3 regions of the Rahnella sp. ATs2 genome follow, and region 1 is predicted to be linked to each of the others. Evidence: predicted binding sites of a transcription regulator. Region 1 holds the regulator's gene; each other region holds the start of a gene.
What was found. The regulator PurR, encoded in region 1, represses purine synthesis genes. The targets are predictions, from matches to a motif close to CANGCAAACGTTTGCNTG.
Positions count from the first base shown of each region.

Region 1 (9,837 bases):
CCCGAATCGTCGCTGCCACACCGAGTGAAAGCGGTACGACAAACATTAGTGAGCCGACGTTAAGGGCTATCTGATGGCTGGCCACGGCCACGATACCCAGCGGAGAAACCAGCAGGGCCACGATAGCAAACAGCGTGACTTCGAAGAATAATGCCAGTGCAATCGGCAGGCCGAGTTGTGACAGACGACGTAGTGTCGCCCAGTCGGGTTTGGCAAAACGCGAAACAGGCTGAGTGTCACGCAGGGCACGGTTATGACGGACATAAAATCGCATCATAAAGAACATTACCCAGTAGACGGTTCCCGTGGCGACGCCGCAGCCGACACCGCCAAGGGCAGGCGCGCCGAATTTACCGTAGATGAAAATATAGTTAACGGGAATATTCACCAGTAAACCGATAAAGCCAAATACCATCCCCGGCTTGGTTTTGGACAAGCCTTCGCACTGGTCGCGCAGCACCTGGAAGAACAAGTAACCAGGTGCGCCCCACATGATGGCATGCAAATAACCGACAGCCTTTTCTTTCAGCTCCGGGTCAATATTGTGCATCAGGCCGAGGATATGGTCGCAGTGATAGAGTACGGCGATGACCAGCACGGACACGCCGGAGGCCAGCCAGAATCCCTGCTGAACCTGATGACCAATTTTGTCACGACGACCGGCACCGTTTAAATGCGCGATGGTTGGCGTCAGGGACAGTAACAAACCATGTCCGAATAAGATCGCGGGCAACCAGATGGAGGTCCCGACGGCGACGGCGGCCATGTCCGTGGCACTGACCGAACCGGCCATTATGGTGTCGACAACGCCCATGGAAGTCTGAGCGATTTGCGCAAGGATGACCGGAATGGCAAGCGCTAATAAAATCCGCGCCTCTGCAAGGTACTTCTGCACAGATACACCTTTTTTTGTTGATTATATTGAATAAAAAACGCCACGAAGGGTGGCCATAAAGAGTGGGAAATAGTCCGAAGATTGTACATTGTCGGTATTTTTAAGCAAACAAAGCTGTTAACGAGCGGTTAAATAATGAAATGAAAGCAGACCGTGCTATTTCTGCCCGTGAGGATTTGGCTTTCCATTAAATCTGCGGCAAACTGACAACAGTGTCGTTTTTAATACAACAGACTTATGAATTGAGGAAAGGCTATGTTTACCGGAATTATTCAAGGAACCGGAACCGTCGTATCGATCGACGAAAAACCTAATTTCAGAACCCACGTTGTTCGCATGCCGGAAGATATGCTCGACAATCTGCAACTGGGTGCTTCTGTTTCTCATAATGGCTGCTGCCTGACGGTGACAGAGGTCAATGGTGACCTGGTCAGCTTCGACCTGATCAAAGAAACGCTTCGTCTGACCAATTTGGATGATCTCAACGTCGGCGACTCTGTGAATCTGGAACGTGCTGCGCGTTTCAATGATGAAATCGGCGGCCATCTGATGTCGGGACATATTATTTGTACCGCGGAAGTGGCGAAGATTTTGACATCTGAAAATAACCGGCAGATCTGGTTCCGTATGCCACATGAAGATCTGATGAAGTATGTATTACATAAAGGTTATATCGGCATTGATGGTATTAGTCTGACCGTCGGCGAAGTTACCCGTACTCGTTTCTGCGTACATTTAATTCCGGAAACGTTGCAACGTACCACGCTGGGGACTAAACGTCTGGGAGATAAAATCAATATCGAAATCGACCCGCAGACTCAGGCCATTGTCGATACGGTCGAACGCGTTCTGGCCAGCCGTGAAGCTGCAATTGCTACCGCGCAAGCCATGATCGAGAAGTCTGAATAACATCATTTTCAGCCAAATATTTTCCAGAGACTGCAAATAAGAAAAACCGGACTTTCAGGTCCGGTTTTTTTATGTCGTTTAGTTGCTGTTAATGAGGGTTAACGTGGAACGCGCATTCCGCCGTCAACGCCTTCAGGACTGAATACCACTTGCCAGAGCTGAATATCACGAGCCCTGAATGCCCCTGCACAGGCATTGAGATAATACGTGAACATGCGGTGGAAACGATCGCCATATTTTTCTGCCAGTTCAGGCCAGTGTTTCTGGAAACGTTCATGCCACGCCATCAGGGTACGGTCATAATCCGCGCCAATATTGTGCCAGTCTTCCATTACAAACAAAGATTCGCTGGTTTGCGCAATTTGCTGAACTGAAGGCAGGCAGCCGTTAGGGAAGATATATTTATCAATCCACGGGTCGACGTTAAGATCTGTTTTGTTAGAACCAATAGTGTGCAGCAGGAAAATGCCGTCAGGTTTGATATTACGTTTGGCGACATTAAAGTAAGTCTGATAATTCTTCGGACCGACATGTTCGAACATCCCGACCGACACAATCCGGTCAAACTGATCGTTGAGGTCACGGTAATCCTGTAAAAGGATCGTGACATCCAGTCCTTCACATCTTTTTTGCGCGAGTTTTTGTTGTTCTGCGGAAATAGTGACACCTACAACGCTGACACCATAATTACGCGCTGCAAACTCTGACAATCCACCCCAGCCGCAACCAATATCGAGCAAACGCTGCCCCGGTTTTAATTGCAGTTTATCGCAGATCATTTTGAGTTTGGCTTCCTGCGCTTCTTCCAGCGTTGTTGCTTCTTTCCAGTAGCCACAGGAATATTGCATATACGGGTCGAGCATCAGCGTGAATAAATCGTTGCCCAAATCATAATGCTCTTTGCCGACAATCCATGCACGTTTACGCGATTGCAAATTGGTAAGGCGTGCCGCGGCTACCCGCAGAGTGTCTTTAAAATGGTGGGGGAGTTTATTTTCCAAACCTGCACGGAGAACACGCTGGAAAAAAATATCAAGGCGGTCGCATTCCCACCAACCATCCATATAGCTTTCACCCAGACCCAGAGAACCTTCCTGTAAAACACGCTTAAAAAAGTCAGTGTTTTTTACTTTAAGGTCGAAAGGGCGATTACCATTTACCTGGATGTCTGCCATCGCCAGCATTTCACTGGCTATCCGATACCACTGATTATCCTGAATGCTTAGGTCTTCTATACACGATGAACTCATAGCTTCTCCATCACTTTCTCTTCTGACTTATTAACCTGCCGGGAAAAGCAAAGGCTATTTTTTGCAGGTCTTTATGAGAACAGACGACTAGCGCCTCGTCCGATATCCGACACCAACAGAGGAAATTTAGAAGAACGCCTGCGGGCACAAGTCACGCAGGAAAATCATCCTTGAAAAACGTACCAGAAAAAATAGTGTGACGCATTCCGCGCGTCCGGTTTAAGTATGTAATAAAAGTTTTGTAAAAATGCTATTTTATTGGGTTTTGTTGAGTATAGGCTCGCCGGCAGGCATTCTCAATAGTTAATCGTCACGAATGAAAATGACCAGTAAGTGATTGTAACTTATGGTCATTATAACGATTAACTTTCAAGGCTTACTCAGGCTTCCTGCTCCGACTTTTGCTCTGTATATTGCGGATTTTTGTGCCGCACAGACATCCACCGGCCCAAAACTACCAACAATAGTGTAGACAGCATGGTGGTGACTGTCGCTATTAATGGTTGCGCAATAAATGCGGAAACCAGCAAACTGGCGAGGAAACACAATCCCAATTGCAGGGTATTTTGCAACGCAGCCGCTTTCCCTGTATTAGCAGGAAATGGCATTAATGCATTTGCCACAACAATTGGATAGATTGCGCCATTCACCAAAGCCATGAAACAGAACGGGATCAACAAGCTCACCAACCCGGCATCAGTGAACATGGCAACACAGAACAGACCCGCAACACTCAGACCATATCCTGTCAGCAGCCAGGGTAAAATTTTATTCCCATCTACCTTACTGATAAGCAACCGGCAGCCGAAACCACCGAGCAGGAAAGCGATGGTCTGCGGAACATAGCTCAGGCCAATCACGCCCGGCGAATAACCCATATCACTCAGAATAAACGGCGAACCTGTCAGCCAGGCAAAGAAACCGGCGGAACAGGCAGCGTAAATCATGACATTACCGCTGTAAACGCGCGACTTCAGCAACGTGCCAAAGCCCGCTTTTTCGTCAGATTTGTGTTCTGCCGGCTTATTTTCCCGCAGCGTGAAGGTGGCGATAAGCAACAGGGCGGCGACCGCAGTCAGCAGGGCAAATATCGCTTCCCAGTCAAAATGATTGAGCACCCAGGCGCCAAGCAAAGGAGCCAGCGCCGGCGAAAGTGCCACTAAAGGCATAATGCTGGCGAAGGTTTTTTTAGCGACATCCGCTGAAAAACGGTCCACCACGATTGCCTGCCAGGTCACTGCGGCGGCACAGACGCCCATGGCCTGTAAGAAACGCAGCGCCAGAAGGGCGCGCACGTTCTCGACCCAAATCACGCCCAGGCAGCCGACGGCAAACAGTGTCAGGCCCAGCAGTAAAACCGGTTTGCGGCCAATGCGGTCTGACAGCGGTCCCCACAGCAATTGTCCGATGGCGAATCCGCCGAGAAAAATACTCAGGCTGGCGCTGATCATTCCCGGACTGGTCATCAGGCTAATTTGCATTGCGCTGAACGCAGGAAGGTACATATCTGTGGCTAAAAAGCCGAGCATGCTCAGGCCAGCCAGATAGAGCATAAATCCAAAGGAGGGTTTCATTATTATCTCGTTAATTTATTTATTGCAGATGATTTGATGCAGGGATCTGTTCGGAGGCAGATTTTAACGCTTTGATAACAGCGTTGTGAAACGTTAATATTTGCACTCTGCTATCAAAAATATTGAAGGCTAAAATATGTGGTCAGAATACGCTCTGGAAGTCGTTGATGCGGTGGCAAGAACCGGAAGCTTCAGTGCGGCGGCACAGGAACTACATCGGGTCCCTTCTGCCATCAGCTACACCGTTCGTCAGCTCGAACAATGGCTGGCGGTGCCCTTGTTTGAACGTCGACACCGCGACGTCGTTTTAACGCCAGCGGGCAAAGTTTTCGTGGATGAAGCGCGGGTTCTGATAAAAAAAATGATAGCTACAAGACGCCAATGTCAGCAGGTTGCCAACGGCTGGCGGGGCGAGTTACGTATTGCTGTCGACAGAATTGTTAAACCGGCAAGAACCCGGCGACTGGTGCTGGATTTCTATCGTCATTTTCCTGATACGGAGCTGATTATTCATTCCGAAGTGTTTAATGGTGTGTGGGACGCACTGGTTGACGGACGTGCTGATGTGGCAATCGGTGCGACGCGGGCGATACCGGTTGGTGGTCGTTTCAGTTTTCGCGACATGGGGTTTATGGACTGGCACTGCGTGGTCAGCCCGCAGCATCCGCTGGCGCAGTTACCGGGTGCGCTCAGTGATGACCAGCTCAGGCCTTATCCCGCATTGTGTCTTGAAGATACCTCGCGGACGTTGCCTAAGCGTGATACCTGGACACTCGATAACCAGCGGCGTCTGGTTGTGCCGGACTGGACCTGCGCGCTTGAATGTCTGAGTGAAGGTTTATGTGTGGGAATGATGCCGGTACATCGCGTGAGCCATCGCATTGAGCAGCAGACATTGCAGGTTCTGGCGCTGGAGAATACCTTCCCTGACAGCCCGTGTTGCCTCACGTGGGACCAGAGTAATCCGTCACCTTCACTGGCGTGGTTGCTGGAATATATGGGTGATACAGAAACGATGAACCGTGAATGGTTGCGGGACTGAGAAATAAAACGCCTGCAAAAGCAGGCGTTATAAAAGATTAAAGGCAAACATTAACGGCGATAGTCGCGGTACGGGCCATCGGCCACCGAACGACGCTCAACCAGTTTCGGATGCACCTCGATGGTCTGTGATTCTTCACGTTTGCTGACGATGCGGTCGAGTAACATAGTAAAGGCCATCTCACCCAACCGTTCTTTCGGCTGATGCACGGTCGTCAGTGCCGGAGAGAAGTACCGCGCATTACGCACGTTATCGTAACCAATCACCGAAATATCTTGCGGGACGCGCAATCCGAGTTCATCAGCGGCGCAAATTGCGCCCATCGCCATGACATCACCCCCGCAGAAGACGGCGGTGGGGCGTTGTTTCTGCATCAGAATCTTATGCATCGCCTGATAACCTGACTCCGGCTCGAAATCGCCCTGAACCACCCATTCTTCGCGAAGCGGGATATTGGCTTCCGTCAGCGCTTTGACAAAACCCTGGAAACGACCGCCGCCGGTGTTACGCGCGAGTTGTCCCGGGATTACGCCAATATCACGATGCCCGCGTTCGATCAGATAGCGTCCGGCCATATATCCGCCTTCGAAAGCATTGTCGATAATGCTGTCGGTGAAGTTTTTACGCGCTTCGCCCCAGTCCATCACCACCATAGGAATCGAACGATACTCTTCAAGCATATTGAGTAATTCATCAGGGTATTCCGCGCACATGACCAGCAGACCATCGACGCGTTTTTGCGCCAGCATTTGCAGATAGGCCTGTTGTTTTTCCAGATTGTTGTGCGAGTTACACAAGATCAGCGTATAGCCTTTGGAGAAGCAGCTGTTCTCTACGGCTTCAATCACCTCGGCGAAATAGGGCGCTTCACTGGAGGTTGCCAGCAGACCAATTGTCTTGGTGTTATTCACTTTAAGACTACGGGCTACGGCGCTCGGCGAATAATGTAGCTCTTTAATGGCAAGCAGCACTGCTTCCCTGGTTTCTTCGGCGACGAAACGTGTTTTATTGATGACGTGCGACACGGTTGTAGTGGAAACGCCAGCGCGCTTTGCGACATCTTTAATCGTTGCCATGTAAAGAATGACTCCTGAACTTCCGTGCTTCAGCACGTTAGCATTATGTTAATCGTTTGCTTGCGCTGATTACACTGCGGACATCTAAAAGGGCAGTGTAATCATTGGGTGGATTCTTCAGAATGAGGCGTGAAATGCTCTCGGGTGAAATCGACCGGCACACAGGCGTGTTAACCGACAATTTTCTCTTATAATGCATGAAAGTGGAAGTAAAATTGTCATGTTCACATTTTCATTCAGCAGAAGATTTTAAAAGTGAATTATGCGAAAATGCGTTGGCACACATTTAGTGTGGCTAAAAGAAACGCCACAACTTGATCCGAAAGGGGGTTTGATGGACAGCAACCTGAAATTATCGTTGATCACCACGGTATGCGCTTTGCTCATGATTATCGCTTTCAGCTTCACGGCAGTGATGAACTAATCTGGCACTAAGACAGTAGTGAGACGCAACAAAAAAGGGCGATACCTTTCACAGGAATCGCCCTTTTCAATTTTACGCAGTGACCGTTACCGCCGATACTCTTCCCTGCAGAAACTCTTCGTTAAGTGCTATTCAATGGCTGATTAGCGAAACTTCAGACTTAACGAATTGTTTATTATCGGATTGTTTGTGGGGTCATCACCCGACGTGCGCCAACATAGTGGTCTTGCCAGTAATCATCGCCCAGTGAGGTGATTTTGATGTCTTCACCGGTTCTTGGCGACTGAATGAATTTGCCGTTGCCAACATAAACACCCACATGATCCGCTGCGCCGCGGTTGTTGATTCTGAAGAACACCAGATCACCGCTTTCAAGTTCGCCACGTTTCACCGGCGCTGCATCGCGCAGGTGGTACATCTCGTTTGCCGTGCGCGGCATTTTAATGCGGATCAAATCTTTATAAGCGTAATAGACCAGACCGCTGCAATCAAAACCGGTATTCGGAGAAGTTCCTCCCCAGCGATAAGGTTTGCCGACCTGGTGCATCAGCTTAGTCATCGCCGTTTGTTGTGCGTGCTGATAGCGTTTTTTATGTGTCGCACTCAGCGTAATAGGTTTGGTGTCTTCTTCGCGTAATTTTTTACCTTTACGGTGTCGGCCATACGCTTCTTTCTTGCTGATTTTTTCACTGCTTTTTTTGGCAAGCGCTCGTGATTTAGTGGCTTTATCTGTCTTTTTCTCGGCCCGCGTTGTCCTGAGTGTTTTTTCTTTTTTGCTTTCGGCCCGGGTCGTTTTTACGCTTTTCTCAGAAGTTGTCTTGCGTTTGACCAGTTCGGTGCTGCTGACCTTCTTCGATTTTGATGCTTTTTCCTGAGTCTTTTTCTCTGTCACCGGTGCGACTTTTGTTTTTTTACTGGTTTTCGCCGCCACTGTCTTTCGCTTTCGCCGTTCTTCCGGCGTCAGGGAATTAACATGACTCTTTCGCTGATCGGCAGAGACGCGGGTCTGTGGCGACGCATGAGCCATATTAAGAAACAGCTGGGTAAAGAGCAGCACAAAAAGCGTGAACAGTAAGCGCATAGCTTCGTTACCATGAGTGGTTGGGTTAAACATCAGGGATGTCAGAGTATTGCCTAAAAGAACCCGACAAAAAAGCACGAATTGACTCGATTCTAGATCATATTGTGAGAAAAAGTTAATAGCTTTTTTTATGTCGAAATATCCGCCATTTTTAGTCAAAAAAATAACCATTTTTCATCAGGTTAATATTTGAGATAAAGAATGCGATTTGGCAAATCTGACATTATCGTCGAACGGCAAAAATGTTATTCTCGATGAATCTTTAAATATGTGATGTTCAGCGCAGCCGCCAAAAATTGTTTAATAAAATGCCAGTATTGAGAAAGACCCCACAAAAAATGGCGTTTTTATCTGATGGCTGGCGTCGTTACAATAGAAAGTATTGTGTTTGCGCACCGTTTTTGGGTGCCGCGCGTGATGAGTAATGACCGTGACAGCCTGTACCGGCTTGAGGAAGCAAGAAATGACTACTCCAACTATTGAAAAAATTCAGAAGCAAGTATCTGAAAACCCGATCCTGCTTTACATGAAAGGTTCTCCAAAGCTGCCAAGCTGCGGTTTTTCCGCTCAGGCTGTTCAGGCGCTTTCAGCCTGTGGCGAACGTTTTGCTTATGTTGATATTTTGCAGAACCCGGATATCCGCGCAGAAATGCCAAAGTTTGCTAACTGGCCAACTTTCCCGCAGTTGTGGGTTGATGGCGAACTGGTCGGCGGTTGTGACATCGTGGTTGAGATGTTCCAGCGCGGCGAACTGCAGCAGCTGATTAAAGAAACTGCTGAAAAATACAAATCTTCTGAAGAGTAATTCTAAGAAGGCCGCCGTCCTTTGAGGAGGGTGAAAACAAAAAGAGCGACATTGCGTCGCTCTTTTTTATGTCTGGATCCAGCCAGCCGTGCGGATTACTGCTGATTTTCCTGCTGCACGGTTTCGTCTTCCGCTTCTTCTGCGGTCAGGGGCAACGGCCAGCCGCCAAGACGCTTCCAGCGGTTCACCAGCTCACAGAACAGCTCAGCAGTGCGTTCTGTGTCATACAGTGCAGAGTGAGCCTGACTGCTGTCAAACACCATTCCCGCGCTGATACAGGCTTTTGCCAGCACCGTTTGCCCGAGCACCAGTCCGCTTAACGCCGCAGTATCAAATGTGGCGAAAGGGTGGAACGGGTTACGTTTCAGCCCGGCGCGCTCGGCTGCCGCCATCAGAAAACTGTGATCGAAGTTGGCGTTATGCGCCACGATGATTGCGCGGTTACAGTTTTGCTCTTTCATCCCTTTGCGGATGACTTTAAAAATCTCGTGCAGGGCTTCATATTCACTGACTGCGCCGCGCAACGGGTTGGTCGGATCGATACCGTTAAACGCCAGCGCTTCCGGCACCAGTACCGAACCTTCAAAAGGTTCTACGTGGAAATGCACGGTCTCATCGCTTTGCAGCCAGCCGTCCTCATCCATCTTCAATGTGATTGCTGCAATTTCCAGCAGCGCATCGGTTTGGGCATTAAATCCGGCAGTTTCAACATCAATGACTACCGGATAAAAACCACGAAAACGGCCTCTCAGGGCGTTAATGTCACTATTCTCGGCCATTA
Region 1 is NZ_JBLYPL010000019.1:61,140-70,976, forward strand. It holds gene ACJY2G_RS19415 (MATE family efflux transporter) at 1-895, opposite strand, end outside; gene ACJY2G_RS19420 (riboflavin synthase subunit alpha) at 1,151-1,804, shown strand; gene cfa (cyclopropane fatty acyl phospholipid synthase) at 1,903-3,054, opposite strand; gene punC (purine nucleoside transporter PunC) at 3,435-4,628, opposite strand; gene punR (DNA-binding transcriptional activator PunR) at 4,765-5,670, shown strand; gene purR (HTH-type transcriptional repressor PurR) at 5,721-6,746, opposite strand; gene cydH (cytochrome bd-I oxidase subunit CydH) at 7,081-7,170, shown strand; gene ACJY2G_RS19450 (C40 family peptidase) at 7,346-8,251, opposite strand; gene ACJY2G_RS19455 (hypothetical protein) at 8,606-8,734, shown strand; gene ACJY2G_RS19460 (Grx4 family monothiol glutaredoxin) at 8,715-9,056, shown strand; gene rnt (ribonuclease T) at 9,152-9,837, opposite strand, start outside.

Region 2 (9,837 bases), on a different contig from region 1:
TCACGCACATTGCGGGTGGTTGGGTTAGGGTTTGTTCCATGATAAACGCTGCTTTGCACGTCGCTTTTTGCCAGTAATTCCTGAACCTGTTTAACCACGCCGATATCGAATAACACTTTATCCGTGACGATCAGTGCGTGGCGGAAACCATGCTGAGCGATAGCGGTAGCCGCATCATTAAGCGCGCCAGAACCAATCACGTTCACGGACGGGATAAAGAAAGTTGCAGTAGCCATAATTGTTTTCCTTGTTGTCAGCTCTTGGTAGGTACAAGGAGACCTTAATATTGTTACCGGTAACATCATTTGATCTGGCGCAAGAATACGCAGATTAACCCGGCTAATTCCCTGATCTAATGACTATGAAATGTAAGGTTATTATCTGTTGGCATAAGCCATTTCTGCTATCAGAACCGCGGGTTATCATCATTAAGTAATACTTCCTGTTACCGCTGATGAACTGTACGCGCGATATCGATTATGGCCCGTGGGCGGGCGGCGCGAACAAAGGTATAATGGCGCGGATTAAAATGACTGAGGTTGAAGTGGCAGTGACAGAATTAGCAGAAATAAATGACGATGAACGCTGGATGCAATACGCAATGACTCTGGCGCTGAAGGCGCAGGAGGAGGGCGAAGTGCCGGTGGGCGCGGTGCTGGTTTTGGACAATCAGGTGATTGGCGAAGGCTGGAACCGTTCTATCGGACATCATGATCCGACGGCGCACGCGGAAATCATGGCGTTACGTCAGGGCGGCAGCGCGGTGCAAAACTACCGCCTGCTGGATGCCATACTGTATGTCACTCTTGAGCCTTGCGTCATGTGCGCCGGCGCGATGGTCCACAGCCGGATCCGTCGGGTGGTGTATGGCGCAGCCGATGCCAAAACCGGTGCAGCGGGTTCCCTGATGGATGTTCTGCGCCATCCCGGCATGAATCATCAGGTAGAAATTACGGCGGGCGTTCTGGCTGATGCCTGTTCTGAACAGCTGAGTGCGTTCTTTCGTTTTCGCCGCAGCCAGAAAAAAGCGCTGCGGCTGGCAGAGCGCGCAGCTCAGGCCGGTGACATCACTTCTGATAATCCCAAAGAATAAGGCTGTTCAGGCCTTATTTCCCCAGCGCTTCCTGTGCATCCACCACCGGATAGCCCTGACCCAGCTGAGCCTGTAGCGCCGCTTTCTGGGCCTGCTGTTTCTCTTTTTCCATCAGATATCCCACCAGACTGAGCTGATAGCGGCGGATATTCTCCACATAATTATACGCCTGCGTGCCGCGCGCATAACCGTAAGTCGTCCGGCTGAAGAAACGTTTCTGATTGAGCATCGGCAGCCGTTGCTTCACATCCGCCCAGCTGTCCGGATTCCCCTTTTGCTGTGCGGTCAGCTTGCGGGCGTCCAGCATATGGCCGTAACCCATGTTATAGGCCGCCAGTGCAAACCAGATCCGTTCATCCTGCGGAATAGATTCCGGCATTTTATCCATCAGATGCGACAGATATTGCGCACCGCCCCGGATACTTTGTTCGGCATCTGTCCGGTCATCGACATTCAGCCCGCCAGCCGTCGCGCGGGTCAGCATCATTACGCCACGCACACCGGTCGGTGATTTCGCCAGCGGATCCCAGTGAGATTCCTGATAAGCGATAGCGGCCAGCAAACGCCAGTCGATGTTCTGAGCATATTTTTCAAACAGCGGCTGCAAATCCGGCAGCGTTGTGTCGATGGCGTTCAGGAAAGTACGGGTATCGACATAATCGAAATCACCTACGTGCCCGAGGTATTTTTCCTCCAGTTTTTCCAGCGTACCGTCCTCTGAAATCTGACTGAAGAAATCCAGCATAGCGGCAGCAAGGCTGTCGTCATCAGGTTGTTTGCGGTAATACCAGGTGACCGGTTCGTCGTCTGTGGCATCAAAGGCCACCGCAAGGCGCGGATAGACACGCTGCATCAGGGCGATAGTGACCGAATCCCCCAGCGTATAATCGAGTTTGCCGTTTTCAACCTGTTGCAACAGGTCGCGGGGTGACAATTTATCGGTGGTGGACCAGGTGAGGTCTGGATATTTTTGGCTGGCAGCTTCCAGCGTGGCGATATGCGCACTGCCGGCAGACACCACCAGCGAGCCTTTGATGTCGGCGAAACTTTTCGGGCGCACGGCACCCTGCCGGTAAACCAGCTGCTGCGATACGGAATAGTATTCCGGGCCGGCGCGGTAGTTTTTCAGGCGCTCATTGTTGTACACCAGACCGGAAGCCAGCATGTCGGTTTTACCCTGATCAAGATCGTCGAACATGCTCTCGATGGTGGTGTGCTGAGAAATCACCAGCTTCACGCCCAGATAATCTGCGAAGCGTTTAGCCAGTTCATAATCGAAGCCCAGATTGCCTTCAGGGGAGTCCATAAAAGTCAGTGGAGAATTGAGCGTGCTGACGCGCAATTCTCCACGGGATTTTATCTGATCCAGCTGGTCACCTTCACCCCTGTGCCACGGCACGGCAGGCCACAAAGCCAGTGCCAGTAACAGGGCGGCGATCCCCATCAGAACATAATTAATTTTTAGTCGCGTCAAATAGTTATCTCGCTGCGGCGCTCTTGTTTTTTTACGCTATGCTGTGCAGTTAGTATGGTTATATCCCCAGTGCTGACGCATTTTGCTCAACAAAACGGCAGTCTGCAACTTTATTCATAATAGCCATGGTAACGGTAAGGCTATAAAGGAATATGAAGTTTCCCGACGCAAACGGTTTCGTCGGACGCCAGCTTTCTTTATAATAGCCCGCGTTTTCCCCCTGTTGCGCCCAATGAAGCACTGTGGTCAGTGTCTTCGAAGACGAGAGATCTGTGATTATGGAAATACTGCGTGGTTCGCCCGCTTTGTCGGCTTTTCGCATTAACAAATTGTTGTCCCGTTGTCAGGAAGCACATCTTCCGGTCAGCGATATCTACGCCGAATATGTACACTTTGCCGACGTCAGCGCACCGCTGAATTCGGACGAACAAACTAAGTTACAACGCCTCCTGAAATACGGTCCTTCTCTCGCTGAACACGCTCCTTCTGGTCGTTTATTGCTGGTCACCCCGCGTCCGGGCACCATTTCTCCCTGGTCTTCCAAAGCTACCGACATCGCCCACAATTGCGGTTTGTCACAGGTTCTGCGCCTTGAGCGTGGTCTGGCATTTTATGTTCAGGCACCGCAACTGACCGAAGCGCAGTGGAACGAACTGGGCGCATTGCTGCATGACCGCATGATGGAAACCGTCTTTGCACGTCTGGAAGATGCCAGCGCGCTGTTCGCGCAGCATCAGCCAGCCCCGGTGCAACATGTGGATATCCTCGGCGTTGGCCGTGGGGCACTCGAAGCCGCCAACACCAAATTAGGTCTGGCGCTGGCGCAGGATGAAATTGATTACCTGATGGAAGCCTTTACGTCGTTGGGGCGCAACCCGACAGACATCGAACTGTATATGTTCGCACAGGCCAACTCAGAACACTGCCGCCACAAAATCTTCAACGCAGACTGGATTATCGACGGCGAAACTCAGCCGAAATCCCTGTTCAAGATGATTAAAAACACCTTTGAACAGACCCCTGACCACGTGCTGTCCGCGTATAAAGATAACGCCGCCGTGATGGAAGGTTCGCAGGTCGGCCGTTTCTACGCCGATGCGAAAGACGGTCTGTACGATTTCCATCAGGAGCAGGCGCATATCCTGATGAAGGTAGAAACCCATAACCACCCGACGGCGATCTCTCCATGGCCGGGTGCGGCAACCGGTTCAGGCGGTGAAATCCGTGACGAAGGTGCAACGGGGCGCGGCGCAAAACCTAAAGCCGGTCTGGTCGGTTTCTCTGTTTCCAACCTGCGCATTCCTGGCTTTGAACAGCCGTGGGAAGAAGATTTCGGTAAGCCCGATCGTATCGTTACTGCGCTGGATATCATGACCGACGGCCCGCTGGGCGGCGCAGCGTTTAACAACGAATTTGGTCGTCCGGCGCTGCTGGGCTACTTCCGTACTTACGAAGAAAACGTCAACAGCCACAACGGCCCTGAGCTGCGCGGTTACCACAAACCGATCATGCTGGCCGGTGGTATTGGCAACATCCGCGCGGATCACGTGCAGAAAGGTGAAATCACCGTTGGCGCAAAACTGATTGTGCTGGGTGGTCCGGCGATGAATATCGGTCTGGGCGGCGGTGCGGCGTCTTCCATGGCATCGGGTCAGTCTGACGCGGATCTGGATTTTGCTTCCGTACAGCGCGACAACCCGGAAATGGAACGCCGTTGTCAGGAAGTGATCGACCGTTGCTGGCAGCTGGGCGAAGCCAACCCGATCCTGTTTATCCATGACGTCGGTGCCGGCGGTTTATCCAACGCCATGCCGGAACTGGTCAGCGATGGCAACCGTGGCGGGCGTTTCCAGCTGCGCGACATCCTGAACGACGAACCGGGTATGAGCCCGCTGGAAGTCTGGTGTAACGAATCGCAGGAACGTTATGTACTGGCAGTTTCTCCGGCTCAGCTGGAACAGTTTGATGCTATCTGCCAGCGTGAGCGCGCACCTTATGCCGTGATTGGTGAAGCGACTGAAGAAATGCATCTTTCTCTGGAAGATAGCCATTTCGACAACCAGCCAATTGATATGCCGCTGGACGTTCTGCTGGGTAAAACCCCGAAAATGACCCGCGATGTCACCACGCTGAAGGCGAAAGGCGACGACCTGAATGCGGAAAACATTCAGATTGCAGAAGCGGTAAAACGCGTTCTGCATCTGCCCGCTGTGGCAGAGAAAACCTTCCTGATCACCATCGGCGACCGCACCGTCACCGGCATGGTGGCGCGTGACCAGATGGTTGGTCCGTGGCAGATCCCGGTCGCTGACTGTGCGGTCACCACCGCCAGCCTCGACAGCTATCACGGCGAAGCGATGTCACTGGGCGAACGTGCGCCAATTGCCTTGCTGGATTTCGCCGCTTCTGGCCGCATGGCCGTTGGCGAAGCGCTGACTAACATTGCCGCCGTCGAAATCGGCAGCCTGAAACGCGTTAAGCTTTCTGCTAACTGGATGTCTGCGGCCGGTCACCCGGGCGAAGATGCGGGTCTGTACGCCGCAGTAAAAGCGGTGGGTGAAGAACTTTGTCCGGCGCTGGGTATCACCATTCCGGTGGGCAAAGATTCAATGTCGATGAAAACCCGCTGGCAGGAAGGTAATGAACAACGCGAGATGACGTCACCGCTGTCACTGGTGATCACCGCGTTTGCCCGCGTCGAAGACGTGCGCCACACCGTGACGCCGCAACTGCGTACCGATAAAGGTGACACTGCGTTGCTGCTGGTCGATTTAGGTGCCGGTCATAACGCACTGGGCGCGACGGCGCTGGCACAGGTTTACCGTCAGCTCGGCAATACGCCAGCGGATGTGCGCAGTGCAGAGCAACTGGGTGGTTTCTTCAACGCCATGCAGGTGCTGGTGTCTGAGCAGAAATTACTGGCTTATCACGACCGTTCCGACGGTGGTCTGCTGGTGACGTTGGCTGAAATGGCCTTCGCGGGACATTGCGGTCTGACCGCAGATATCGCGGCGCTGGGCACTGATTCGCTGGCGGCATTGTTTAACGAAGAACTGGGCGCGGTGATCCAGGTGCGTACGTCTGACCGTGAAGCGGTTGAGAAAACGCTGGCTGATTTTGGTCTGGCAGACTGCACGCATTACCTCGGCAGCGTCGAAACCGGTGACCGCTTCATCATTTCTTCGGGTGACAAGCCGGTGTACAGCGAAAGCCGCACCACGCTGCGTACCTGGTGGGCTGAAACGACCTGGCAGATGCAGCGTTTGCGCGACAACCCTGAATGTGCCGATCAGGAACATCAGGCGAAAACCAACGATCTGGATCCGGGCCTGAACGTCAAACTGAACTTTGCCCCTGACGAAGACGTGGCTGCACCTTACATCGCGAAGGGCGCGCGTCCGAAAGTTGCCGTGCTGCGCGAGCAGGGTGTGAACTCCCACGTTGAAATGGCAGCTGCCTTCCATCGTGCCGGTTTTGATGCGGTTGATGTCCACATGAGTGATTTGCTGGCGGGTCGCCGTGATTTGCAGGATTTCCATACGCTGGTGGCGTGCGGCGGATTCTCATACGGTGATGTGCTGGGCGCGGGTGAAGGCTGGGCGAAGTCAGTGCTGTTCAACGACCGCGTGCGTGAAGAGTTCGAAGAATTCTTCCACCGCCCGCAAACGCTGGCGCTGGGTGTATGTAACGGCTGTCAGATGATGTCGAACCTGAAAGAGCTGATCCCCGGCGCAGAACATTGGCCACGCTTCGTGCGCAACCTGTCTGACCGCTTTGAAGCGCGTTTCAGCCTGGTTGAAGTGACTGCCAGCCCGTCGATGTTCATGCAGGGGATGGCCGGTTCACGTATGCCAATCGCGGTTTCCCACGGCGAAGGCCATGTGGAAGTGCGTGACGCTGCGCATCTGGCACAAATCGAGCACAGCAATCTGGTGGCGCTGCGCTTTGTGGATAATAACGGTCAGGCAACCGAAGCGTATCCTGCGAACCCGAACGGTTCCCCGAACGGGATCACCGCGGTGACCAACCTGTCAGGTCGCGTTACTGTGATGATGCCGCACCCTGAGCGTGTTTTCCGTACCGTCAGTAACTCCTGGCATCCGGAAGAGTGGGGTGAAGACAGCCCGTGGATGCGCATGTTCCGTAATGCGCGTAAACAGCTTGGCTGATGCTAAATAAGCTCCAGTAATAAAAATCCGCAGTGCGAAAGCCTGCGGATTTTTTTGTCTGACTTACCACAACTAAAGTAACGCTAACTCTCTGTTTTTCAATAGTTATATCATTTAATATTCATTGAATTGATTGTTGCTTAATTTATCATTAACTATTTATATGTAATCATCGTCATATAATGCCCAGGTCAACTCAACAGGGCTTATACGCCAATGAAAAATATCATTTTCGCGAATATTCGTGCAGCACTCGCTTGCCCAATTTTTATGCTTTCATTATTAATATCCCTTAATGTGCAGGCACAGGATCATCCTGGTAATTCCACGGTAGAGAATGTTTCCCCGCAGGAAAATAATGAAGGCTTATGGGCTTCATTCAAAAATAATATTGCTGAAACGTGGGATGCACCACAGCAGCAAGATCTCTTTCTTCCTGTATTAACTCGTCATAACCGGCATACACACAGCAAAAAACAAATCGAAGGATATAACGAACATCCGTGGGGCGGAGGTTACGGTATTTCGCGTTATGATGAGAAAGGAAACTGGCACGGCATTTATGCGATGGCCTTTAAAGATTCCTTTAATAAATGGGAGCCTGTTGCCGGTTACGCTTATGAAAAGATATGGCAGCCGCTTGATGATAAAGAATTCCGCTTAGGGGCAGGGTACATTACCGCCGTTTCAGCCCGTGACAATTATGATTACATTCCTTTTCCCATGGTGCTGCCGCTGGTATCAGCAGGCTATTCAAGGCTGACATTCCAGACAACCTACGTGCCGGGAACCAACAGCAAAGGGAACGTCCTGTTCGGCTGGTTCCGTTTTCAGTTTTAATCGTCTGAGTAAGGTGAGGGGAAAGTATTAAGAAAATCCCCGTTATGTTTTTCGGTTTATTCTTATTGGTGAGTTTTTTAAGTAAATTAATTGCCTAAACAGACCCTACCTATTTTAGGGATAATTCCTATAATGAATTACGGAAAGACTTTAAATTCATGAAATTGAATAAACAGACGTTTTTTGTTACTTCTTTGTTTAGTTTATAAAGACATTATTTGTCTATGATACTCTCCTGACGCAGGGAGCTATTACAGATATGATGATCAAGAAAGTAATCGGTTGTGCAGGTATGATACTAACGCTGGGTATGAGCTCATCCGTGTGGGCAAATAACAGCGGCATTAATCCGGTCAGCGATCCGGATACCATCCAGTATAAATCGCTGGCTGCGAACGTGTGGTCAGACTTTACCGATAAAGTCTCAACGACATGGAATGATTCTGATTCACAGGATCTGTATCTGCCGGTGATCACCTGGCATAACCGTCTGACATACGATAAAGAGAAAACCGATCGTTATAATGAACGTCCGTGGGGCGGGGGTTATGGTATTTCCCGTTATGATGAAAAAGGCAACTGGAACGGCATTTATTTTATGGCGTTTAAAGACTCCCATAATAAATGGGAACCGATCGGCGGTTATGGCTGGGAAAAAATATGGACACCTGCAGAAGATAAAAACTTTCGGTTAGGTTTAGGTTATACCGCGGCGGTGACGGCGCGTGACGACTATAACTATATTCCTATTCCGATCGTGTTACCGCTGGCTTCCATCGGCTATAACAAACTGACCTTTCAGGCGACGTATATTCCGGGAACCTACAATAACGGCAACGTTTTCTTTGCCTGGCTGCGGTATCAGTTCTGAAGCGCTTTCTTTATGAATGAGTTTTGTGACTGAACAAAGTCCGGGCACAGGTTGTGAACCTGATCCCCCAATTTTGATGAATATTCCACTATGCTAAAAATTCACCGCAAGAATCAATCTGTTGGGTTCTGCGGTGATTTTTTGTTTTCAGGGAATCTGTAAAACACTTCATCAAGAGGATCATTCGTGAAAAAAGCATCCCGTTATCTTGCGTTATCTGCACTTGCCTGCGTTTTACCCCTCTCGCTTCCTGCCGCTCAGGCGGCTCAGTCTGATAATTTAGAACTCCAGCAAGTCCTGGTGCTCAGCCGTCACGGTATCCGTGCGCCGCTGGTCAATTACGGTGACGTGCTCGCCGAATCCACGACGCACACCTGGCCGGTGTGGAAAACTGAAGGTGGGTTGCTGACGCCGAAAGGTGGTCAGAATTCTGAACATATGGGCCAGTACTTCCGCGCATGGCTGGCAAAAGATAAATTGCTGCCTGCAACCGGCTGCCCGGAAAGTGCGCAGGTCTTTACTTATGCCAACAGCTTGCCGCGCACCATTGATACTGCAAAACATTTCTCCACCGGTGCTTTCCCGGGCTGCGACGTTTCAGTTATTAATCGCGTAGAAATCGGCAAAATGGATCCGGTGTTCAATCCGATTATCACCGCTGATGTGAACGATACTTTCAAAACCAACGCGCTGAATTCGGTTAACCAGCATGCCGGGGATGGCGGTCTGGCAGGGCTGAATCAGCGCCTCAAGCCAAACTACCAGCTGCTGGAAAGTATCCTCGATTATAAAAACAGTAAAATCTGCAAAGAAAAACAGCAGTGCGATCTGGCTTCGCAGCCATCAGAAGTCGTGCTGACGCAGGGTAAAGAACCGGGTATTACGGGGCCGCTGCGTATGGCGACCGGTGCGGCGGATGCGTTTATGCTGCAATACTACGAAGGTTACCCGATGAAAGACGTGGCGTGGGGGAAAATAACGACGCCGGAGCAGTGGAAGAAACTGGAGGATATCAAAAATCTTTATCACGAAACGCTGTTCGGCTCGCCGGCGATTGCTGCCAACGCGGCTAAACCGTTGCTGACCTTTATTTCCGGTGTGCTGGATCCGAAACTGGCAACGACCGCCGATCAGAAAGCGGCGCAGCAGGCAAAACTGGCGGTGCTGGTCGGGCATGATTCCAATATCGCGTCACTGCTTGCGGCACTGAAAACCCAGGATTACCAGCTGCCGGGGCAGTACGAACGTACGCCAATCAACGGGACAGTAGTCTTCCAGCGCTGGCACGATAAAAAGACCGATAAAGACCTGATGAAAATCGAGTATGTATATCCGACCGCCCGTCAGCTGCGCAACAATGTAGCGCTGAGCCTGAAAAATCCACCTGAAC
Region 2 is NZ_JBLYPL010000009.1:218,898-228,734, reverse strand. It holds gene yiaY (L-threonine dehydrogenase) at 1-236, opposite strand, end outside; gene tadA (tRNA adenosine(34) deaminase TadA) at 530-1,093, shown strand; gene mltF (membrane-bound lytic murein transglycosylase MltF) at 1,107-2,567, opposite strand; gene purL (phosphoribosylformylglycinamidine synthase) at 2,846-6,736, shown strand; gene pagP (lipid IV(A) palmitoyltransferase PagP) at 6,953-7,576, shown strand; gene pagP (lipid IV(A) palmitoyltransferase PagP) at 7,836-8,447, shown strand; gene agp (bifunctional glucose-1-phosphatase/inositol phosphatase) at 8,634-9,837, shown strand, end outside.
Region 2: a site for PurR is predicted at 2,732-2,749, ahead of purL (phosphoribosylformylglycinamidine synthase). Genes of this name have one in related genera too.

Region 3 (9,837 bases), on a different contig from region 1:
AAACAAACAGTTCGCCGTTACGGTTATCCGGTGTTGAGGGATTCCAGAGAACCAGTGTCGGGGTATCGACACGGCTCCATTTCGAAGCCCGCAGTTCAAGTTGCGTCAGGCCCTGAGAAAATGACGGCAAAATGTCGTTGAGGCTGAGATCCAGCGCACCGACCAGACTTGAACAGGTGATTTTACCGTCACTGACCAGGCTGATAGAGCGTAATGTCTGCAGCCGGGCGACTTTTTGCTGAAGTAACGATTGCAGGACGCTGCAGCCAAGCGTCTGATCCAGAGGCGTTGATTTTCCGGCAGGTGACGCCGGTTCGAGTAGTTTTTCCAGCTTCTGAACGGTGTGCAGCGCGACACGTTGCTGGTCTTCTGCGATGACCTGTGCTTGTTCGTAAATACGAATGCCAAGAGTCAGAAGCAAAGTACATATCCCCATCGCGCAGGCAAGCGCAATGCGATAGTAGCGATACTTCGCAAGTCCGGTCTGGGAGAACAGCATCGTTCTAATCCTTTTTATCCCGTGTTAATTGCAGGCTCAAATTATTTTTTTAAAGGTTTACCGATGCGTAACAGCCAGTGTGTTTTTATTGATAGTAGCTGTAAATCGTCGGATGCTCAGCCTGAGTTGCGGAAAATACACTCAGTTTCTGAGTGGAAATTAAAGAAAGTCAGCCTAAGTGACGTTGTCACTTATATTTTCCCCGAGGAACCTGGCCTGTATTTTTCTGTATTAAGAGACTCAACGATCGGGAAAATCAGGCGGAAAACAGCATGCCGTACCGGCGGGGTATAATGCAAGTGACACATCCATTATGTTTCGATAATACAACAGGTTGTCATTAACGAAGGTTTTATTGCTGCCAGCTTTGGTCCAGATGGTATTTCCTGCGGTAACCCGGCTAAAAACGCTTCAGCTGAAGAACCGCAGGAAACTACCAATGCGAAAGTAAAATCAGTCGCACTGAACCTTAATCGCCAGACCACCACGCGACGTTTCACGGTATTTTGAATTCATATCTTTACCGGTTTCGTACATGGTTTCGATCACTTTATCCAGAGACACTCTTGGCTCGCTGGTGCGGCGCAGTGCCATCCGGGCAGCGTTAATCGCTTTCACCGATGCAATGGCATTACGCTCAATGCACGGCACCTGAACCTGTCCGGCTACCGGATCACAAGTCAGACCGAGGTTGTGTTCCATACCAATTTCGGCAGCGACACACACCTGCTCAGGGCTGCCGCCCAGCAATTCCGTCAGACCTGCTGCCGCCATCGAACAGGCTACGCCCACTTCGCCCTGACAACCGACTTCTGCACCAGAAATCGACGCATTCATTTTATACAAAATGCCGATAGCGCCGGAGGTCAGGAAATAGCGCAGGTAAATGTCAGGGCTGACCGACTGAATAAACTGGTCATAATAGGCCAGTACCGCCGGCACAATGCCGCACGCACCGTTGGTTGGCGCAGTCACTACGCGTCCGCCAGCGGCATTTTCTTCGTTAACCGCCAGCGCAAACATATTCACCCAGTCGATCACGTTCATCGGATCACTGGAAAGCTTGTCGTTTGACACCAGCATCCGGCGCAGGGCAGACGCACGGCGCGGTACCCGCAGCGGCCCCGGCAACACGCCTTCGGTGTTCAGACCACGATCGATACACACCTGCATGGTGTGCCAGATCTTCTCGAAATACTGGTCGATCTCCTGCTTACTGTGTTGCGCCAGCTCGTTCTTCATCACCAGCCCGGATAATGACAGGCCGGTTTCCTTACATTTCGCCAGCATTTCACTGGCCGAATTAAAGCTGTAAGGCACCGTAACTTCGTCGAGAACCGGCTGACCGAAGTGTTCGTCATCGACAATAAAACCGCCGCCGACGGAATAATACGTTTTGCTGTAAATCATTTTATCGCCAGCAAACGCATGGATTTGCATGGCGTTCTCATGGCGTGGCAAATTCTCACCGCGGAACACCATGCCGGTATCACGCGGGAAATCTACTTCATGCTGAGTGGTGCCCAGCGGCAGACGCTCACGTTGCTCAACGTCGCGGATAAAGTGGGGAATTCCGTCAATGTCGACGGTGTCTGGCTGATTACCGGCCAGGCCTAGAATAATGGCGATATCTGTGTGGTGGCCTTTGCCTGTCAGAGACAAAGAACCAAAAACGTCCACGGCGACACGCGTAACGGCAGGCATCATGCCCTTTTCCAGCAGGTCATCAGCGAACTGTTTACCGGCTTTCATCGGGCCCAAAGTATGGGAACTGGAAGGGCCAATCCCGACCTTGAACATGTCGAAAACGCTAATCACGTCGAATACTCCTGTAATAGATTGCGGCAGGGAACGGGATCCCTGGCTTCCATAAATGAACGACAGCGAGATTTCGTCTTTATGGACGGCTCTCTTGTTCTTATGGATAGACTTATAGTTTAAAAGGGCTGAGAGGCAAAAGTTTCATTTTTCGCATGAAATAAACTTATTTGATGCAAAAGTGTGATCGCTATGTAATCAGAGCGCTCAGACTTCGACCTGTCCGGCGAGCTGACGGATGATAGCGGCGGTGAGACCCCAGACAAATTGCTGCTGATACCAGGACAAATAAACGCGGTGATGAATGCCCCGGCGATGAATATCCAGAGGGTGATAACGTGCCAGATCAAAAGCTTCACGCAGCGGCATTTCAAACAACTCGGCGACTTCATCTTCAGCCGGATGCAGCGGCACATCGACGGGTAACAGCCCCACTACCGGTGTGACCCGGAAACCGCTGCTGCTATCCTGCGGCGAAAGTGTGCCTAATACATAAACCTGTTCAGGCGGAATGGCGACTTCTTCCTGCGCTTCACGCAAGGCCGTGGCGATAATCGACGCATCACAAGCATCCGCCGCGCCGCCGGGAAAGGCGACTTGTCCCGCGTGTTTGCGCAGCTGGTCGGAGCGTCGTGTCAGTAACAGCGTAGGTTCAGGGCGGCAAATGATCGGGATCAGCACCGCAGCGTGACGGGTTCCGCGCAGCGCTGGTGCGGGCTGGCGAGGTTGCTGCAACTGAAAGCGCAATATGAAATCTTCAACAGCCGGGGAAAGTGTCTGAATTGGCGCATGTTGTTCCAGCAAAGTCACGATGATGCTTCTCCTAACTGAGGCAGAATACGGGCAATCTTATCAAAGGTTTCCTGATATTCTGCCTGTTCCTCACTGTCCGCCACAATCCCGCCGCCTGCCCAGCAATGAATTTTTCCCTGCGACGTGAGTAACGTGCGGATGGTAATGTTGCTGTCCATGGTGCCGCAACAGCTGATATACGCGATGCTGCCACAATAGCCGTTGCGGCGATGTGGCTCGAGCTCTTCGATGATTTCCATTGCACGCACTTTCGGTGCGCCGGTAATGGAACCGCCGGGGAAACAGACGCGTAACAAGGCCGCAGGATGGCAATCTTGCGGTAACTGCGCAGTGATGGTGCTGACCAGATGATGCACCGCTGGGAACGGTTCAACCACAAACAGTTCCGGCACGCGCACGCTGCCAGGCACGGCGACGCGCCCGATATCATTACGCAGCAAATCGACAATCATCAGGTTCTCGGCACGATCTTTCTCCGATCCTGCCAGCCTTTCTGCCTGTCGTGCATCTTCTGTCGGATCTTCACAGCGTGGGAGGGTACCTTTAATTGGCCGCGTCTGGATCTGGTTTTCTTTAAGCCAGATAAAACGTTCCGGCGACAGACTGAGAACGGTGTTTTCCGGCAGACGTAAAAACGCAGAAAAAGGCGCGCGGTTGGCCTGATTCAGACGCAGAAAAGCCTGCCATTCATCCCCGCTGTAATCCGTTGAAAAGCGTTGCGCCAGATTGATCTGATAACAATCGCCGTCGCGGATATATTCCTGAATCTGCCTGAACTTTTGACCGTATTCTTCGCGGCTCATATTCGCCTGCCACGGCGCATTCAGCCGGAAAGGCGCTGATGCAGAGCGGATTTTCTGATGCTCATCAAGCCAGTGTAAACGTGCAGAAATATCGCCATGACAAATCAATGTCAAACGCTGCAAATGATGATCGGCGATCAGCGCCCAGTTATAAATCCCGACAGCCATATCGGGCAACTCAATATCGCGTATCGCGATTTGCGGCAGATCCTCAACGCGACGCCCTAAATCATAGCCGAACAGCCCGAGAGCGCCACCGAGAAACGGAAAGTCAGGCGAGCTTTCTGCGTGTAATCCGCAAGCAGTCAGCTGCTCCTCAAGCAAGGCGAAGGGATCGTCCTGCCGGCATTGTTCCACGCCATTTTTTTCAATCTGCGTCAGCCCGCCACGGGTGGTCAATGTTATCAGCGGATCCGCCACCAGAATATCGAAACGGTTATGCTGATGCTGTGCTGCACCTGAGTGCAAAAGCATTGCCCAGGGCAGGGCGGAAAGCGGTGTGAAGCGCTCTGTCAGTGCATCTTGATGATAAGGTAAGGAGTGAAAAACAACGGACTGGGTGGCTTGCATGGCTGGTATAAGCTTCTCTGGCGCGATGACGTATTTTAGGCCGATCCTAACACAGAACTGAGGGGCTGAAAGCAGCGCAGGCGATTTGCCTTATTTAGGCGTATACTGTGCAACCCCGCCTTGCGCGGGCTTTATTTATCACCAGTACAACAGGACACTCCCATGCTGACAGGTATGCCTTCATTATCACATCATGAACAAGAACAGGCCGCCGATCGTATCCGCCAGTTAATGGAAAACGGCATGAGCAGCGGCGAAGCCATTGCGACCGTTGCAGAAGAAATTCGCGAAACGCATAAAGGCGACCGCGTAACCGTCATTTTTGATGACGAAGACGAATAAAACTGACTGACGGTTTGCGTCACTGCTTACGTCATGACAAAGAAAAACCGGACCCTTTTCAGGCGTCCGGTTTTTTTTCGTCTCAGCGTTCTGAATCGTCTAGCCTTTAACAACCACCGCAGCGGCCGCTTTTTTCGCCTGTTCCACGGCGTCTTCAACATTGTCTGCAATCGCCAGCGCCACGCCCAGACGACGCTTACCGCTGATTTCCGGCTTGCCGAACAGACGAACCTGATTGTAGCCCGTCAGCGCATTTTCCAGACCGCTGAACGTGACGTTATTGCTGGTCAGTTCCGGCAGAATCACGGCAGATGCAGAAGGGCCGAACTGGCGGATTTTACCCACAGGTAGGCCGAGGAACGCGCGCACATGCAGCGCAAACTCGGACAGATCCTGAGAAATCAGCGTCACCATACCGGTGTCGTGCGGGCGAGGGGAGACTTCGCTGAAAATCACTTCGTCTCCGCACACGAACAGCTCAACGCCGAACAGGCCTTTGCCGCCCAGCGCTTTCACCACTTTCTCCGCGATGTCTTTTGCACGCTGCAATGCCAGCTCAGTCATCTGCTGTGGCTGCCAGGATTCGCGGTAATCGCCGTCTTCCTGACGGTGTCCGATTGGCGCGCAGAAATGAATGCCATCAACAGCGCTGATGGTCAGTAAAGTGATTTCGAAATCAAACTTCACCAGTCCTTCAACAATCACGCGTCCGCCGCCTGCACGGCCGCCTTGCTGCGCGTAATCCCATGCGGTCTGCAACTGATCGGCGCTGCGGATCAGGCTCTGGCCTTTACCGGAAGAACTCATGACCGGCTTGATAATGCACGGATAACCGATGGCATCGACGGCCTGACGGAAAGCCGCTTCATTATCAGCGAACTGATACGTCGATGTCGGTAATTCCAGGGTTTCAGCGGCCAGACGGCGAATGCCTTCGCGGTTCATGGTGAGCCGGGTCGCTTCGGCGCAAGGCACCACGTTGTGGCCCTGTTTTTCCAGCTCAACCAGCATGCTGGTTGCGATGGCTTCGATTTCAGGCACGATAAAATCAGGGCGTTCACTTTCGATAACTGCTTTCAACGCGTCGCCGTCAAGCATGTTAATCACATGACTGCGATGAGCGACCTGCATCGCCGGTGCATCGGCGTAGCGGTCAACGGCGATCACTTCCAGGCCAAGACGCTGACATTCGATGGCCACTTCTTTACCCAGCTCGCCAGAGCCTAATAACATGACGCGGGTGGCGCCGGTGCGCAGTGCAGTACCAATGGTTAACATAGCTTCGTACCCAGATCTGTGATGAGTGAAAACAGGAATTTCGGCGCGCAGTATATCTGAAATAAACGGCGACGAAAACGATTGCGCGGCACGTCAGGTAAAATTCTCTGTGCAACAAAAATGTGTTTTACAGGATTTTTTTCAGCCTGTTTTCTGCTGTTTAAGGCAGCCGGTGAGCGTCTCTGTTATCATTTAGCCAAACCATGGCGTCAGGCTTCCTGCCGCTGCCCCGATTTTTGCCTCACATAAAGAGTTATCGCCTTGAGCACGCATTCCTTTTCTGCCCTGACATTGCCCGCTGAGCAACTTTCCAACCTGAATGAACTGGGTTACACCGAAATGACCCCGATTCAGGAAGCCTCTTTGCCTGCCATTCTGCAAGGTCAGGACGTTCGCGCTAAAGCCAAAACCGGCAGCGGTAAAACGGCCGCCTTTGGTATTGGTTTGCTGAACAGCATTACCGTTTCACAGTTTGTTGCTCAGGCGCTGGTGCTGTGTCCGACTCGTGAACTGGCCGATCAGGTCAGTAAAGAGTTACGTCGTCTGGCGCGATTTACCCAGAACATCAAAATTCTGACCCTGTGTGGCGGCCAGGCGATCGGGCCCCAGCTCGAATCCCTGGTCCATCCGCCGCACATTGTGGTGGGTACGCCGGGCCGTATTCAGGAACACCTGCGTAAAGGCACGCTCAAGCTCGACGAGCTGAAAGTGCTGGTGCTGGATGAAGCTGACCGCATGCTGGACATGGGCTTTAGTGAAGATATCGAGGATGTCGTCAGCTATACGCCGCAGGACCGCCAGACGTTGCTGTTCTCCGCGACCTATCCGGACGGCATTGAGCGCATCAGTTCCAAATTCCAGCGTCAGCCGCTGAAGGTTGAAATCGAAGGTGAAGATGACATTGCCGATATTCAGCAAATCTTCATTGAAGCCGGTAAGCAACAGCGTTTATCCCTGCTGGCTGCGGTGCTGTATCAGTATCAGCCAACGTCCTGCGTGGTGTTCTGTAATACCAAGCGTGACTGTCAGGATGTTTGTGATGACCTGAAAGCGAAAGGCATCAGCGCGCTGGCGCTGAATGGCGACCTTGAACAGCGTGATCGCGATCGCGTGCTGGTACGTTTCTCCAACGGCAGTTGCCGTGTGCTGGTAGCGACAGACGTGGCCGCGCGCGGGCTGGACATTAAACAGCTGGGACTGGTGATCAACTACGAGCTGTCTTTCGATCCGGAAGTTCACGTTCACCGCGTGGGGCGTACCGGCCGTGCAGGAACGAGCGGTCTGGCCGTCAGCCTGGTGACGCCGCAGGAAATGCCGCGTGTGACCGCGCTGGAAGATTATACCCGTCAGCGTTTCACCTGGCAGCCTGCTGCTCAGGCGCTGGCCGCAACGCCGGTGGCGCTGGATCCTGAAATGGCGACATTGTGTATTGATGGCGGCCGCAAAGCCAAAATCCGTCCCGGCGACATTCTCGGTGCGCTGACCGGCGATGCTGGGCTGACCGCTGCTGAAGTCGGTAAAATCGATATGTTCCCGGTTCACGCCTATGTGGCGATCCGCCAGAAAAGCGCGAAGAAAGCATTGCAGCGTTTGCAGGAAGGGAAAATCAAAGGCAAAAACTGTAAGGCCATCATTTTACGATAAAGGTTTGCGCTGATAACTTTTCGCTACCGGCTTATCTTTGAATCGAACGTCATGTTGTTAATGTTGTGTTATTGCCTTGTTGAGGATTATATTATCTAACGCAAGCGATGACCTTGCAATTGGTAGGGCTATTATTTTTAAGGTCCACGGCTCCGGCAAGGTCAACTGGATGAACGACAAAGACTGGGAAGACGAACGATGAAAAAGTTAATCTTGGGCGTTGTGATGGCCGTTGCAGGAATGAGCAGCCTGAGCCAGGTCGCACAGGCTGATGAACCCGAAGTGAGAACGGCAACGGTGACACCGTGCGCCACGGCCACCAAAGATGACGTGGCCGCGCTGGTAAAACGTGATTTCCTGCAAAATCGTATTCCGCGCTGGGATGCGGATAAAAAAGTGCTCGGCACTTCCACGCCGGTCGCGTGGGTGGTGACCGACAGTATCAGCGGCAGTAATGCGAAATGGGATATCCCGCTGAAAGTGCGTGGTGATCACACCGATAAAACCTATCAGGTGACCCTCAACTGTCAGATTGGCGAAATCAGCTACAGCGCGCCGTTATAAGCACCGACTGCGTCCGTTAACTCCTTAGCGGACGCATTATTTCCCCCGCATTGACGTCTCTTGGTTTCCCTGTCTAAACCTGTCACTCTTGTCACACCGCAAAGAGGACAAAGAGATCCCGAGATGATGACACCTCCAAAGGCTGAAAAACGCCCGCAAACCCTGAGTATTCACGGTGATGACCGTGTCGATAATTATTACTGGCTGCGTGACGATGACCGCGCCGATCCTCAGGTTCTGGCCTATCTCACGGCTGAAAATGAATTTACTGAACAGGCCATGCAGCCACAGCAGGCATTGCGTGAAACGCTGTACGGCGAAATGGTGGCGCGAATTGCGCAGCAGGATCATTCTGTTCCTTACGTGAAACACGGTTATCGCTATCAGACCCGTTATGAGCCGGGCAACGAATACGCCATCTATCTGCGCCAGCCTGCCGCCGGACAAGAAAACTGGAGTACACTGATTGATGGCAATGAGCGCGCCAAAGACAGTGAGTTTTACACGCTGGGTGGTCTGGATATCAGTCCTGATAATCGACTCATGGCCGTGGCGGAAGATTTTCTTTCCCGCCGTCAGTACGATATCCGTATCAAAAAACTCGATGACGAAACCTGGACAGACGATCTGTTAAAAAACACCTCCGGCAGCAGCGAATGGGCTAACGATTCTCAGACGCTGTATTACGTGCGCAAACACAAGAAAACGTTGCTGCCGTATCAGGTTTATCGCCACGTGGTCGGCACGGATCCGAAAACCGACAAGCTGGTGTACGAAGAAAAAGACGACACGTTTTACGTCGGACTGGATAAAACCACGTCTGAAAAATACATTCTGATCCACCTCGACAGCACCACGACTTCCGAGATCCTGCTGCTGGATGCCGATGATCCGCAGGCCAAACCGCAGGTATTTCTTTCACGTCGTAAAGATCATGAATACGCCCTCGATCATTACCTTGGGCATTTCTACATCCGTTCCAATAAAGACGGCAAAAACTTCGGACTTTATAAGAGTGGAGATGGCGTGGAAGCCAACTGGCAGACGCTGATTGCACCGCGCATTGAAGTGATGCTGGAAGGCTTCAGTCTGTTCCGTGACTGGCTGGTGGTGGAAGAGCGTCATCAGGGGCTCACGCAGTTGCGTCAGATCCACTGGAAATCCGGTGAGGAAAAATCACTGGCGTTCGACGATCCGACGTATACCACCTGGCTGGCATACAATCCGGAACCGGATACGTCCTTACTGCGTTATGGCTATTCCTCGATGACTATGCCGAGCTCGTTGTTTGAACTGGATCTCGATACGCATGAACGTACCTTGCTTAAACAGCAGGAAGTAAAAGATTTCGATGCAGACAATTATCGCAGCGAACGTGTCTGGGTTACGGCGCGCGATGGTGTGAAAGTGCCGGTGTCGCTGGTGTATCGTCGTGAGTTGTTTAAGCCGAATGAAAATCCGTTGCTGGTGTACGGCTACGGTTCTTATGGCAGCAGCATGGATCCG
Region 3 is NZ_JBLYPL010000022.1:25,971-35,807, forward strand. It holds gene ACJY2G_RS20625 (EAL domain-containing protein) at 1-499, opposite strand, end outside; gene ACJY2G_RS20630 (L-serine ammonia-lyase) at 953-2,317, opposite strand; gene ACJY2G_RS20635 (CoA pyrophosphatase) at 2,525-3,127, opposite strand; gene pabB (aminodeoxychorismate synthase component 1) at 3,124-4,503, opposite strand; gene ACJY2G_RS20645 (YoaH family protein) at 4,666-4,845, shown strand; gene purT (formate-dependent phosphoribosylglycinamide formyltransferase) at 4,945-6,123, opposite strand; gene dbpA (ATP-dependent RNA helicase DbpA) at 6,385-7,767, shown strand; gene yebF (protein YebF) at 7,966-8,331, shown strand; gene ACJY2G_RS20665 (S9 family peptidase) at 8,455-9,837, shown strand, end outside.
Region 3: a site for PurR is predicted at 2,345-2,362, ahead of ACJY2G_RS20630 (L-serine ammonia-lyase). Genes of this name have one in related genera too.